Regions from separate parts of the Ruegeria sp. CRTD044 genome, predicted to be linked through region 2. Evidence: riboswitches for the same ligand, from Rfam matches in the RefSeq annotation. Region 2 holds a riboswitch; the other holds the start of a gene.

What was found. Region 2 has a riboswitch for cobalamin ahead of AC2FNL_RS04580 (CbtB domain-containing protein). Riboswitches for the same ligand answer to the same signal wherever they lie in the genome.
Region 1: another riboswitch for cobalamin. It lies ahead of AC2FNL_RS02210 (DUF1636 family protein); the one in region 2 lies ahead of AC2FNL_RS04580 (CbtB domain-containing protein).

What each region holds. Positions count from the first base shown of each region.
Region 1 covers NZ_JBXWSP010000003.1:244,172-249,207, forward strand. The annotation lists gene AC2FNL_RS02200 (recombinase family protein) at 1-843, opposite strand, end outside; gene AC2FNL_RS02205 (hypothetical protein) at 980-1,354, shown strand; gene AC2FNL_RS02210 (DUF1636 family protein) at 1,751-2,149, opposite strand; cobalamin riboswitch at 2,253-2,460, opposite strand; gene AC2FNL_RS02215 (hypothetical protein) at 3,114-3,443, shown strand; gene AC2FNL_RS02220 (hypothetical protein) at 3,505-3,771, shown strand; gene AC2FNL_RS02225 (hypothetical protein) at 3,768-4,106, shown strand; gene AC2FNL_RS02230 (hypothetical protein) at 4,162-4,776, shown strand; gene AC2FNL_RS02235 (hypothetical protein) at 4,826-5,036, shown strand, end outside.
Region 2 covers NZ_JBXWSP010000004.1:340,885-345,920, forward strand. The annotation lists gene AC2FNL_RS04555 (thiamine pyrophosphate-binding protein) at 1-226, opposite strand, end outside; gene AC2FNL_RS04560 (DUF302 domain-containing protein) at 306-767, opposite strand; gene AC2FNL_RS04565 (DUF1636 family protein) at 911-1,255, shown strand; gene AC2FNL_RS04570 (hypothetical protein) at 1,243-1,737, opposite strand; gene AC2FNL_RS04575 (CbtA family protein) at 1,802-2,500, opposite strand; gene AC2FNL_RS04580 (CbtB domain-containing protein) at 2,505-2,675, opposite strand; cobalamin riboswitch at 2,712-2,920, opposite strand; gene cobF (precorrin-6A synthase (deacetylating)) at 2,964-3,707, opposite strand; gene cobA (uroporphyrinogen-III C-methyltransferase) at 3,700-4,428, opposite strand; gene AC2FNL_RS04595 (cobyrinic acid a,c-diamide synthase CobB) at 4,425-5,036, opposite strand, start outside.

The sequences.
Region 1 (5,036 bases), on a different contig from region 2:
ATCGTTTTGCACGCGCCGCTTCTTCAGTTTGAAGGAGCTACGGTTCCAGACGTTGTTCCCAATGTACTTCTCATTGATCAGGATTTGATGCACGGTCCCGCGGGTCCAGGCGCGATCGAGGTCCGTTAGAATGCCGCGGGTATTCAGAGCCTCGGCAATTTCGGTTTCGGACTTTTGGCCTTCAACGAAGGCGAGGAAGATTTCTCGGACGACGGCGATCTCCTCTGCAGGGCCTGGGACTAGGGTGACGCGATCCGTCTGAATGCTCTTGTGCTCGCCGCGCTCCAGGATGCCTTTCGCGACCCCATGCTCGTCGATCAGCATGCGCCGCAGGCCGAAGCCGGGCGGACCGCCTTGGCGATAGCCCAGTTCGATCAAACGGCTTTGACCGATGAAGACCTTTTGCGAGAGTTCCCGGCTGTACTCGCCTGCCATGGCGCGCTTGACGCCTTTGACGATGGTGGAGACCGGGCTGCCGTCGTTTTCGAACTGCTCGGCGCAATAGATGACGGAGATGCCGGCGCGTTTGCAGATGTACTCGTAATAGGCGCTTTCGTCCGCATCCTGAAACCGACCCCAGCGGCTGATATCGTAAACGAGCACCGCTTCGAAATCGGCTTTGCCGGATTGAATATCGTCGATGAGCTGCTTGAGCCCATCTCGGCCCTGGATCCTTAGACCGCTCTTTCCCTCATCCGAATAGGTGCGGACGATCTCGATCCCGCGCTGCTCCGCGTAATGCGCGATCGAGTCAGACTGGTTCTCGGTCGAATAGCGTTGGTGCTCGGTCGACATCCGGACGTATTGAGCGGCGAGCCGAGGCTGCGCTCCCTTTGGCGCCATTGCGCCTCCGTCATGTCCGTCCCTCCAGCTCAAGAACCGAGCCTTTCATTTTTCGCCTTCGGCAAGTCACGGGAAATGCCTGTGATTCCATGGTGCCGAAGCATAGACGCGGAGGTTCGGAAAAATGTTTCCTAAGATGGGCAAGACTTTTCCAGATGACGACGAACGAAAGGTCGATCGATTAAAATACCAAATGGCAATTGCAGCGGCGCTGAAGCATGAGCTCGGCGGATCTCATCGGGCGATCAAGATCGTGATGCGCTGGACGGGTGTCTCGGAGCGAACGGCCAAGAACTGGCTCGCAGGCTCCCACGGTCCGGCTGGAGAGCATCTGGTCGAGCTCATGCGGAATTCGAACGAGGTGTTGGCTGCGGTGCTTGTGTTGTCCGGGCGAGGCGAGTTGAAGATTGGGGCGGGACTTCACGAAACTCGCGAGGCCCTTCTTCAGGTGCTCAATGTCTTGGACGGCCTTCTCGGAACTTCCGAGGCAGGGGCGGGTGAAAGCGAGTAGGCGGTGTTTCGCGCCAGGTGCGCGGCACTCCTGAGTAGAGTGACGTTCAGTTCGAAGTCGCTTCGCTCGATCAAAACCGAGAAAATTCAAAAAGTTAGAAAATCGCCCGGAGTTCGCAGGGTGTTCCCGTGTGCCGCCATTTTAGTAGAGACTGGTTCGCATTGGTCTCCCAGCACCGCCATTACCCATTGATATGGCTAAAATAGTGAAGGGCTTGCTTTCAAGTTCTACACTTTTGCTGCGCGCCTTCGCCGGTGCTCCGCCAGCTTCAAGCACCGTTTGGCAGATGAGCTGCTCTTGCCGGGCGGTGACATCGAACGTCTCAGAGACCAGCCTGTCACTCAGCACTGTCTGGGGTGGGCCAGGTGACGGCATCCACCGACAGCAAAGGCGCGCTCATGAGGCGCAATCCGCATCTTCCGAAGACGCAGCCATCGCGGCTGGAATGCGGGCCAGTGTTGCGTGGCGAAGCCCGGCCGGGCAGTCGACCGAGTTGCACCATCCATCGCGCAACTGCTGGTACAGCCGGGCGAATTCCACCAATGCCCCGGTCTCTTCAGACGTCAGGCCGCCAAACAGGTAATATGCCTTGCCCGGCGCGTGATAGGCGACGGTACAGGGCCGGTTGCACCCGGCCATGCAGGCGGCACCGGAAACGTCAAAACCTGTCAAACCGTCGTCTTCGGCCAGCGCGGCGCGCAATCGTCCGATCAGGTCAGGTCCGGGGCGTACGGCTGCACCCTTGGGTCGGCAAGATAGGCAAACCGCGATGTGATGTGTTGATTGTCGGTTCATTTCGCCCTCCGCGAAATCGCGGGCCGGACAGGGAACCAGTCATGTCAGCGGCGTAAGCCGAAAATGCCATCTTGGCCTCCTTCCGGGACACCCCGCCCGGGTTGAGTTGCGTTTGATGATGGCAGGTCTCCTGACTCGCGGTGTATGGCTTGCCCCGCCTTCCCAGACCTATCGGCCCAGTGGCATCCGGGGGTCGCACACCGCCCACAGTTGCGGGGGCAGTCACGGAATTGGCGTCAGAACGGCGCCGCACCGTATTCCCTTTTACCCGACCGCCAAAACGATCGGGAACCATCAGCGCCAATCTCATCAATGAATCGGGCTGCACTGTCAACGACGTTCTGAGCGGCTGCGTGATCGAGGAATCCAAGCGCCCGTTCAGCACCAGCTGAGCGATAGGCCGTGCAGCGAACTACGGTGTTTCAACCAAGTGGATTCGGATAGCCCGGAAGGTCCGGAGACACAGCGGCGCAAGCGGGTAGATGGCAAAACCTCTGTGAGCGGCCTCGCCTTTTCCCTTTGAATGCAGAATCCTATCTTCGGCAAACGTACGAAAATTTACGCGCGGAAAAATCATTGATTTATCCTGTAATTGATTCAAACATACGAATTCGACACAACTTTAGCTTTACCTCCGTTGTTGTCGCTGTCGCCCGTTTCGTCGGGCCCTTCCGACTGCTGGAGTGAGTGCTGGCGGTCGGAAGGCATTTCACGAAGATCAGCGTTGGGAGGACGCGGTGCCCGGACTTAACGTACGATCCCTCCCTCGAAAGTTCGCACCGGCTTTTGCCCATGACGTCATTGCGTCAGCACGCTTTGTTCACGGTCCCGGGGATCAGCAGAAATCCTGTCTGCCAGCCACGTCATTGGCGACAGACTTTTTTGGAACGGGAATTACCAGACCGGGGTATGCTCGAATGACTGCATAGACGTAAGCGCGCGAAAAAGAGGCCACATATTCCACATGTATCGACAAACCCAAAAGGAGAAGAAAGTGATTAACAAAGTCATGATGATTTCAGGCGCGACGTGTTTCGCACTACTAGCGGCCTGCGACGATACGAGCACGTCAAGTGCATCCGCCGAACTGACGCCCGCTCAACAGGCGTGTCTGCGAGACGTGGCCAAAACAACCAACAATTCGCAAGTGGTCGTGCTCTCATCCGCGTTCAGCGAGGCTGGAACACAAGTCACCGTTGGGGTTGGAGAGGATCGGGCTCCGTGGAATTGTATTGCCTACAGTGATGGCGCGACAGCCGGTATTGAGTTCCTGGGCGACGAAGGCGCGTTGTGACCGGTTTGATGCGTAGCCGAAATCGGCTGCGCAGCGCTGGCTTGATACTCTGAGGTCCGGCATGGTCTGCAGAATAACCATCATCGCGTTTGCGACCCTTTACCTGTTGGCGTTGTTTGCGTTCCTGACCGGTACCTTTGGCTGGTTCGGACAGGAACGAGACCCGTTGTCCGGCGTGTTCCTTTTGCCGCTGGGACTGCCCTGGGTACTTGCCGTGGACCTTTTCTCAGAGGCCGCCAAACCGTGGCTCGCGGCGATTGCACCGGTGCTCAACCTGCTGGCACTGGTTTTGATATGCAGATGGGCACGCGGTTTGCGCCAGAAATGAAGGCGGAACTCTTTCCCGCAAAATTGGAGGAAAACATGGGAAAAGTGATCTTGGGGCTTGTGATCGGGCTCATCCTCGGCGTGGTTGGAGCGATGACCTTGGGCGGCGGGGCCGCGATGGGTGTCGGCGTTGCGACAGGCTTGTCCGCCGGTGTGTGCACCACATTGAAGGGAGCCCAGGCCGAGAACCTGATCACCGCCGAGCAAGCAGATCAGATCCTCAATCGCGTGAATTTCGAAATGGCGTCATTGCAAGGAATTGAAACGACGGACGAGATCGTCGGCAGCGCACAGGCATGCGACGAGTTTCTGGCAGAGTTGCGGGAAGCGCAGTGAGGTTTCTGCTCACCGGAAACATAACATTTACGATAGACCGACAGAGGACCTGCTTATGAAACGCAGTTTTTTGAACCTTCTAACTCCCGCCCTTGCGATCAGCGGAACAGCCGCCCTGGCCATGTCAGACGCCGACGACGCGTGTATCGACCATCTGCGGCAGGTCGGTGGACCGGACGGTCAATCCGGCACGATCGAAAGCTCACAGTTCTCGGAAGCCGGCACGCTCGTCATGCTGCGTGACGCCGGCGGAACACTTTGGCGCTGCATTGCGTACAAGGATGGAAGCATTGGCGAGATGTCGGTTGTCGAGGCGATGGATGATGGTGGCGGAGCCATGGACGGCGCTTCCGGGTCTACAGGTAGCCAGCGCGTCAAATTCGATGCCGGGTCCACCGGCGCCGAGCTCGTCGGCCAACTCGCGCCAGGCGCATCGCAGCAATACGTTCTTGGCGCGAAAAACGAACAGTTTCTTTACGTCCGAGTTGCTCCGCAAAATGGCTCTTTGGACTACGTCATTCGCAACCCCGATGGGTCTGAATTGTTGGGATTGATGTCTGCGGACAAGGAGTATCGCGGACAGCTTTGGCAATCCGGAGATCATGTTGTCGAGGTCATCAACCGCAGCAACTCTGCCGTCGACTACAACGTCATTTTTGGAATTGAATAGGGGATCGCCCCGAAACCATGAAACGCATTTCCAAAAAATAGGAAAGCAGATGAACTCCAAGATCCTATTGGTGATCGGCGCGGTCAGTGTCTCTGTGCTTGCAGGATGCGGTGAAAGTGGCGGATCAGTGGAAGCAAGTGCACCAACCGTGGGCAGTTCCAGCGATCTGTCGTCATTTGAAGGCGCAAGAGCGGGTCAGGCTGAAATGGGCATTCAAAGTCTCGGGTTTGAACTCATCCGAAGCGAAGGGCTGACCTCGT
Region 2 (5,036 bases):
GAGTCGCCACCAGAATCGCCGGCGCGCCATCGCGGTGATGCACCGCCTCGGCCATGAATCCGGCCGAGTTTTCGTGCTTGGTCAGGTGAAAGGTGATCCCGGCCTGTTCCAGCGCATCGACCAGGGTCAACACCTCGCCTCCGGGCATGCCGAAGGCGTGGCGGCACCCGGCCTCGTACAGCCGTTGCGCCAAAAGGTCCGCAGCGCGGGGGGACAGGTCCTGCATCGAACAAGCTCCGTAAGTTCCGTTGCGCAGCAGATTGCGGAGGTTCCGGGCCGGCGCAAGCCGCATCACGTCAGTGTGACTATTTGACAGCCAAATCGGCGATGGCGGCGAATTTGGCGTCCAACTCTGCGGCGATCGCGGGCAAGGTGTCGGAGCCTCCGGTGTAGGGGGCAAAGACAAGGCTGGGTGTCTTGTAGGACAGCGTCGCGGTCCCGTCCTCGTTTTCCGTGACGTACAGGCGGATCGGCGCCTCGATCATCGCGGGCACCGATTGTTCCAGAACCCGCACCGCGTAGTCGTTGTTGAAGACGCCGATCACCCGGTTGCCCGGAATGGTGATGCCGCGCGCGGCGGCGGCCTTAGTCGGACCGGCCTGGGTGACCACGGCCATCCCGTTTGCCTTGACCGCTGCGATCGTGTCGGCCACCAGCGCGTCATGGGTTTTGGACGTCGGGTGGACGGCCCAACCCGGCCGGGGTTCGATATCGGCAGCCAGCGCGGGAAGGGCCAGCAGGCCGAGGAAAAACACAAGATGTTTCATCGCGGGTTCTCCAGATCGTGTTTGCTCGAGTCTTCCCGAAATCCCGGCTGCGTACAGTCACAATATCGTGGGCGGCGGGCTTGCGCCGGAGGTGCGAAACCCGCACAAGCGACAATGTGAAACGGAAAAGGCAGGCGAGGGGCATGCGTGTTTTGATCTGCAGCAGCTGCGCGGGCGAGCGCGACCAGCCGGCCGAGCGACAGGCGGTATTGGACGCCCTGCGCGCCGCGGGACTGGACGGGCAGGTCGAGGTCGCCGAGCACGCCTGTTTCAGCGGTTGCGACGAGCCGACCGTGGTGGCGATGCAGGGGGAAAGCCTGGCGTCTTACGTGTTTTCAGGGATCGATCCGGTTGCCGATGCCAATGACATTGCGGCGACCTGTCGGACCATTCTGAACAGCCCGAACGGCTGGATCGAAGACGCCCGGCCGTGCGGGCGGCTTCGCTTGTGTCTGCGGGCGCGGATCCCTGCGCTTCAGTCCACCTGAACCGTGACGGACGCGCTGACCGGCACCCCATCCACGGCCAGCGGGCTGTGGCTGTTGGCGTTCAGCGAAACCTCGATGGTCGTTTCGCCTTTGGGCAGGTCCGGGATGTGCATCCAGATGCCATAAAGCCGCGCCAGCTTGACGCCGTTCACATAGACATGCGCGTGGCCTTCGCCGGGCTTGTCGTCCAGCGAGGCGTGCTCGGGCGCGAACGTGAAGTTCCGCGGCATCACATTCAGGTTCCAACCTGCCATCGGGTCGGGGGAGACGGCGATCTCCAGCCCCGGCGCGTCCGGTCCGGCGGGCAGGTTGATGGCGGTGCTATGGTCATGGGCCATGGCCTCGGCGTGGTGGCCGCCGTGTTGAGCGGGGTCGGAATGGACGTGGCCGTCGAAGGTGACGCCGTTGGCTGCGGCCAGCACGAACCCGGCGCCCCCGCCAAAGACCAGACCGATCGCGAAAAGAGCAAGCGAGCGTGTCATCTTGTTTCCTAAAAAAGCAAATGACCCGCCGGTTGGGCGCCGGCGGGTCGTGGGATTTCGGGGATCAGGCTGCGGCTTCGACGCGCTTGCCCTCGCTTTGCCAGAAATACCCGGCAAACGAACCCAGCAGCACCCAGGCCACAAGGCCCACTCCGAAGGCGCGTGCGGCGAACAGGGCCCCGATCTCGGTCGGAACCGGCCCGGTGAACACGTCGGGTTCCGGTGCGCCGATCAGGTGCGGGGCCATCAGCAGCACGGCCGCAACCAGATAGCTGACGATGTTGCCACCGAAAGCGATCAGCCACATGGCCACACCAGCAGCCGCGACGGTTGCCCACCACCAGATCTGCCGCGCAAACACATCGGCTGCGGCAACGCCCGGAACCTCGGGGGCCAGGGTGAAGCCCGGCGCCAGGTGAAAGGCGATGAAACCGGCAAGGCCCCACAGCACGCCCGTGCGCCCGTCAACCGGGTGGCCCTGGGCTTCGGCCAGCGACATCAGGGCGACCAGAACCAGCGCATAGCCGGTATAGGTCAGCATGGTGAACACCACGCTCAGCCCGTCGCGGGTCAGGTCCGAGAACATGCCCGGCAGTTCGGGATGGGCCGAGACGGCTTCGGCTCCGAAATGCACCAACTCTCCGGATTCATACAGTTCAGCATGCAGCAACACGGGCTGCACGAATACCAACTGCAGCAGGGCGACGATCAACCCGGCTGCAGCACCAGCGAACAACGCGCTGGTCAGAATGCGACTGAACATTGGTTTAGTGGCAGGGGAAGCCGGTTGCGTGGCGCACGTCATGCGCGGCGTCATGCAGCGCCGATGCCTGAACGTGACCGGCCAGAGTGATGATCCCCAGGCCCAGGGCTGCCGCGAACACTGCCGAAAGAATGCCAGCGCGTGCCGTTGATGCGGTTTGCGTTTGTGTCGTCATTTTCTGTCCTCCTGTGCCGCCGCACCCGACGGCCGGTGTTTCATTGTTCGCCTGGCAGGTCTCCTGGCTTGCGGGTCAGCGCCTCTGTTCGCCTTCCCCCCGAACGGATCGGGAGTGGCTGGTTGAACAGGGCTCACCGCTTACAGTCGCGGGGGCGGCTTTGGATTTGACCTGCGCGCAGGCCGCACCAAATTCCCTCTTAGCATCCGGATGTCTCCGGCAGGACCAGACCCGTCCATTTAGACGTGAATGCCGCTGTGGCGCAATCGCCATTTGCGACCTTTCGCATCAATTCCCGCGCTTTTTCAGAATGTAGATGTCCATGATCCACCCGTGCCGGGCGCGGGCCTCGGCGCGGGTGCGGAGAATCTCGTCGGCCACATCCGCCAGCGGACCTTTGATCAGGATCTGCTCGGACATACCCACGTACGCCCCCCACCAGATGTCAAAATCGGCCATGTCCAAAGTCTGGAACGAACATTCGCCATCGAGCATCACCGCAACCGTATCGGTGTCGCTGGGCCAGCCCTCGTCGCGGAGGCGCCGGCCGGTGGTGACCAGATAGGGCGCGCCGATTTCGTTGATCGGCATGGCATGGGCCGCCGTCAGCGCCTGCAGCGCCGTGATGCCGGGGATCACCGTCGTGTTCGGCTGCGGGTCCAGCCGCGCCGCGATTCGCAGCGAGCTGTCATAGAGCGACGGGTCGCCCCAGATCAGCAGGGCGACGGTGCGCGCCTCGGGGTGCCGGGCCATCGCGTCCTGCCAGCGCAGGGCGATTGCGTCGTGCCATTCATCCACGCCGCGCAGGTAGCCATCCTGCGACCGGCGCTCGGGGATGTCGAAATAGGCGATTTGGGGCGGTGTGTCGGTGACCATGCGGATGATTTCCTCGCGCACGCCGGCCAGATCGGCCTTGTTGGCGCCCTTGCGCGGGATCAGGATCAGATCGGCCGCGCGGATCGCCTGCGCGCCCTGAAAGGTCACGTGGTCCGGGTTGCCGGTGCCGATCCCGATCAAGACCAGATCAATCATCGTCGCTCTCCGCCAGCGGACCATAAAGGATCAGCGCCGGCGCGGTGCCGATCTCAGAACCCAGGCGCTCGGCCAGGGCGCCGACGGTGGACCGGTACAGCGATTGCTCAGGCGTCGAGACCGACTCGGCCATCAGCGCAGGGGTGTCCAGCGGCAGCCCATGCGCGTGCAGCGTCTGCGCGAGCAGGGGAAAGGTGCGCTTGCCCATGAACACTACGGTCGTCGCACCCGGGTCGGCCAGCGCGGGCAGGTTCAGGTCCTCGGGCAGCTTGCCGCTGACATCGTGGCCGGTGACGAATTGCACCCGCCGCGCGGTCAGCCGGCGGGTCAGCGGGATGCCCGCCGCCGCAGCCGCGGCAATGGCCGAGGGGATGCCCGGAATGATCTCGTATGCGATGCCGGCGGCGCGCAGGGCCACCAGTTCCTCCTCGAGCCGCCCGAACAGGCCGCCATCGCCCGACTTCAGCCGCACGATCCTTTGGCCGGTCTGGGCGTACTCCACCAGCAGGCGGCTGACATGGTCCTGCTTGGGCGAGGGCCGCCCGGCGCGCTTGCCCACGCCCACAAGGTCGGCGTCCTTGCGCGCATGGCTCAGGATCGGCCCGCTGCTGAGATCGTCGAACAGAACCGCATCGGCCTTTTGCAGCCGGTCCACGGCCTTGAGGGTCAACAACTCCGGGTCGCCGGGACCGGACCCGATGAAGGAAACGAAACCGCTCATGCGCTGGCCTCTGCGATCAGATGGAAGAACGTACCGGTGACATGCCCGCGGCGCGATCCGGTCTGCGGGCCTTCGGCGCCTTCGGCGTCAAAAACCCGTGCCAGGGGCGCGTCGGGTTGCTCCACGATCGAGGAATAGTGGAACTCGTGCCCTCGCAGCGCGGTCCCGGCCGAGAACCCGGGCATGTCGGCCAGCAACTCGGCCCGGCGATAGCCGAGGTTGAATTTGCGCTTCTCGTACGAAGTGACGAGGCCCAGCAGCCCGGCCATCCGGTGGCGGGTGCCGTCCTTGTCGATCAGCCCTTCGCCCAGGGCCATGTAGCCACCGCATTCGCCATGAACGGGCCGCGTTTCAGCACGTTTGCGCAAGCCGGTCAGGAACCGCTCTGCCGCAGCCAGGGTTCCGGCGTGCAGTTCGGGGTACCCGCCGGGCAACCAGACCAGATCGGCATCCGGGGCCGGCGCCTCGTTTGCAAGCGGGGAGAACGGCAGGATCTCTGCCCCGGCCGCGCGCCAGCCCTCCAGTAGATGCGGGTAGGTAAAGGAAAATGCCGCGTCTTGGGCCAGCGCGATCCGTTGCGCCGGAGGGTGCGGCAGCGCGGCCGACGA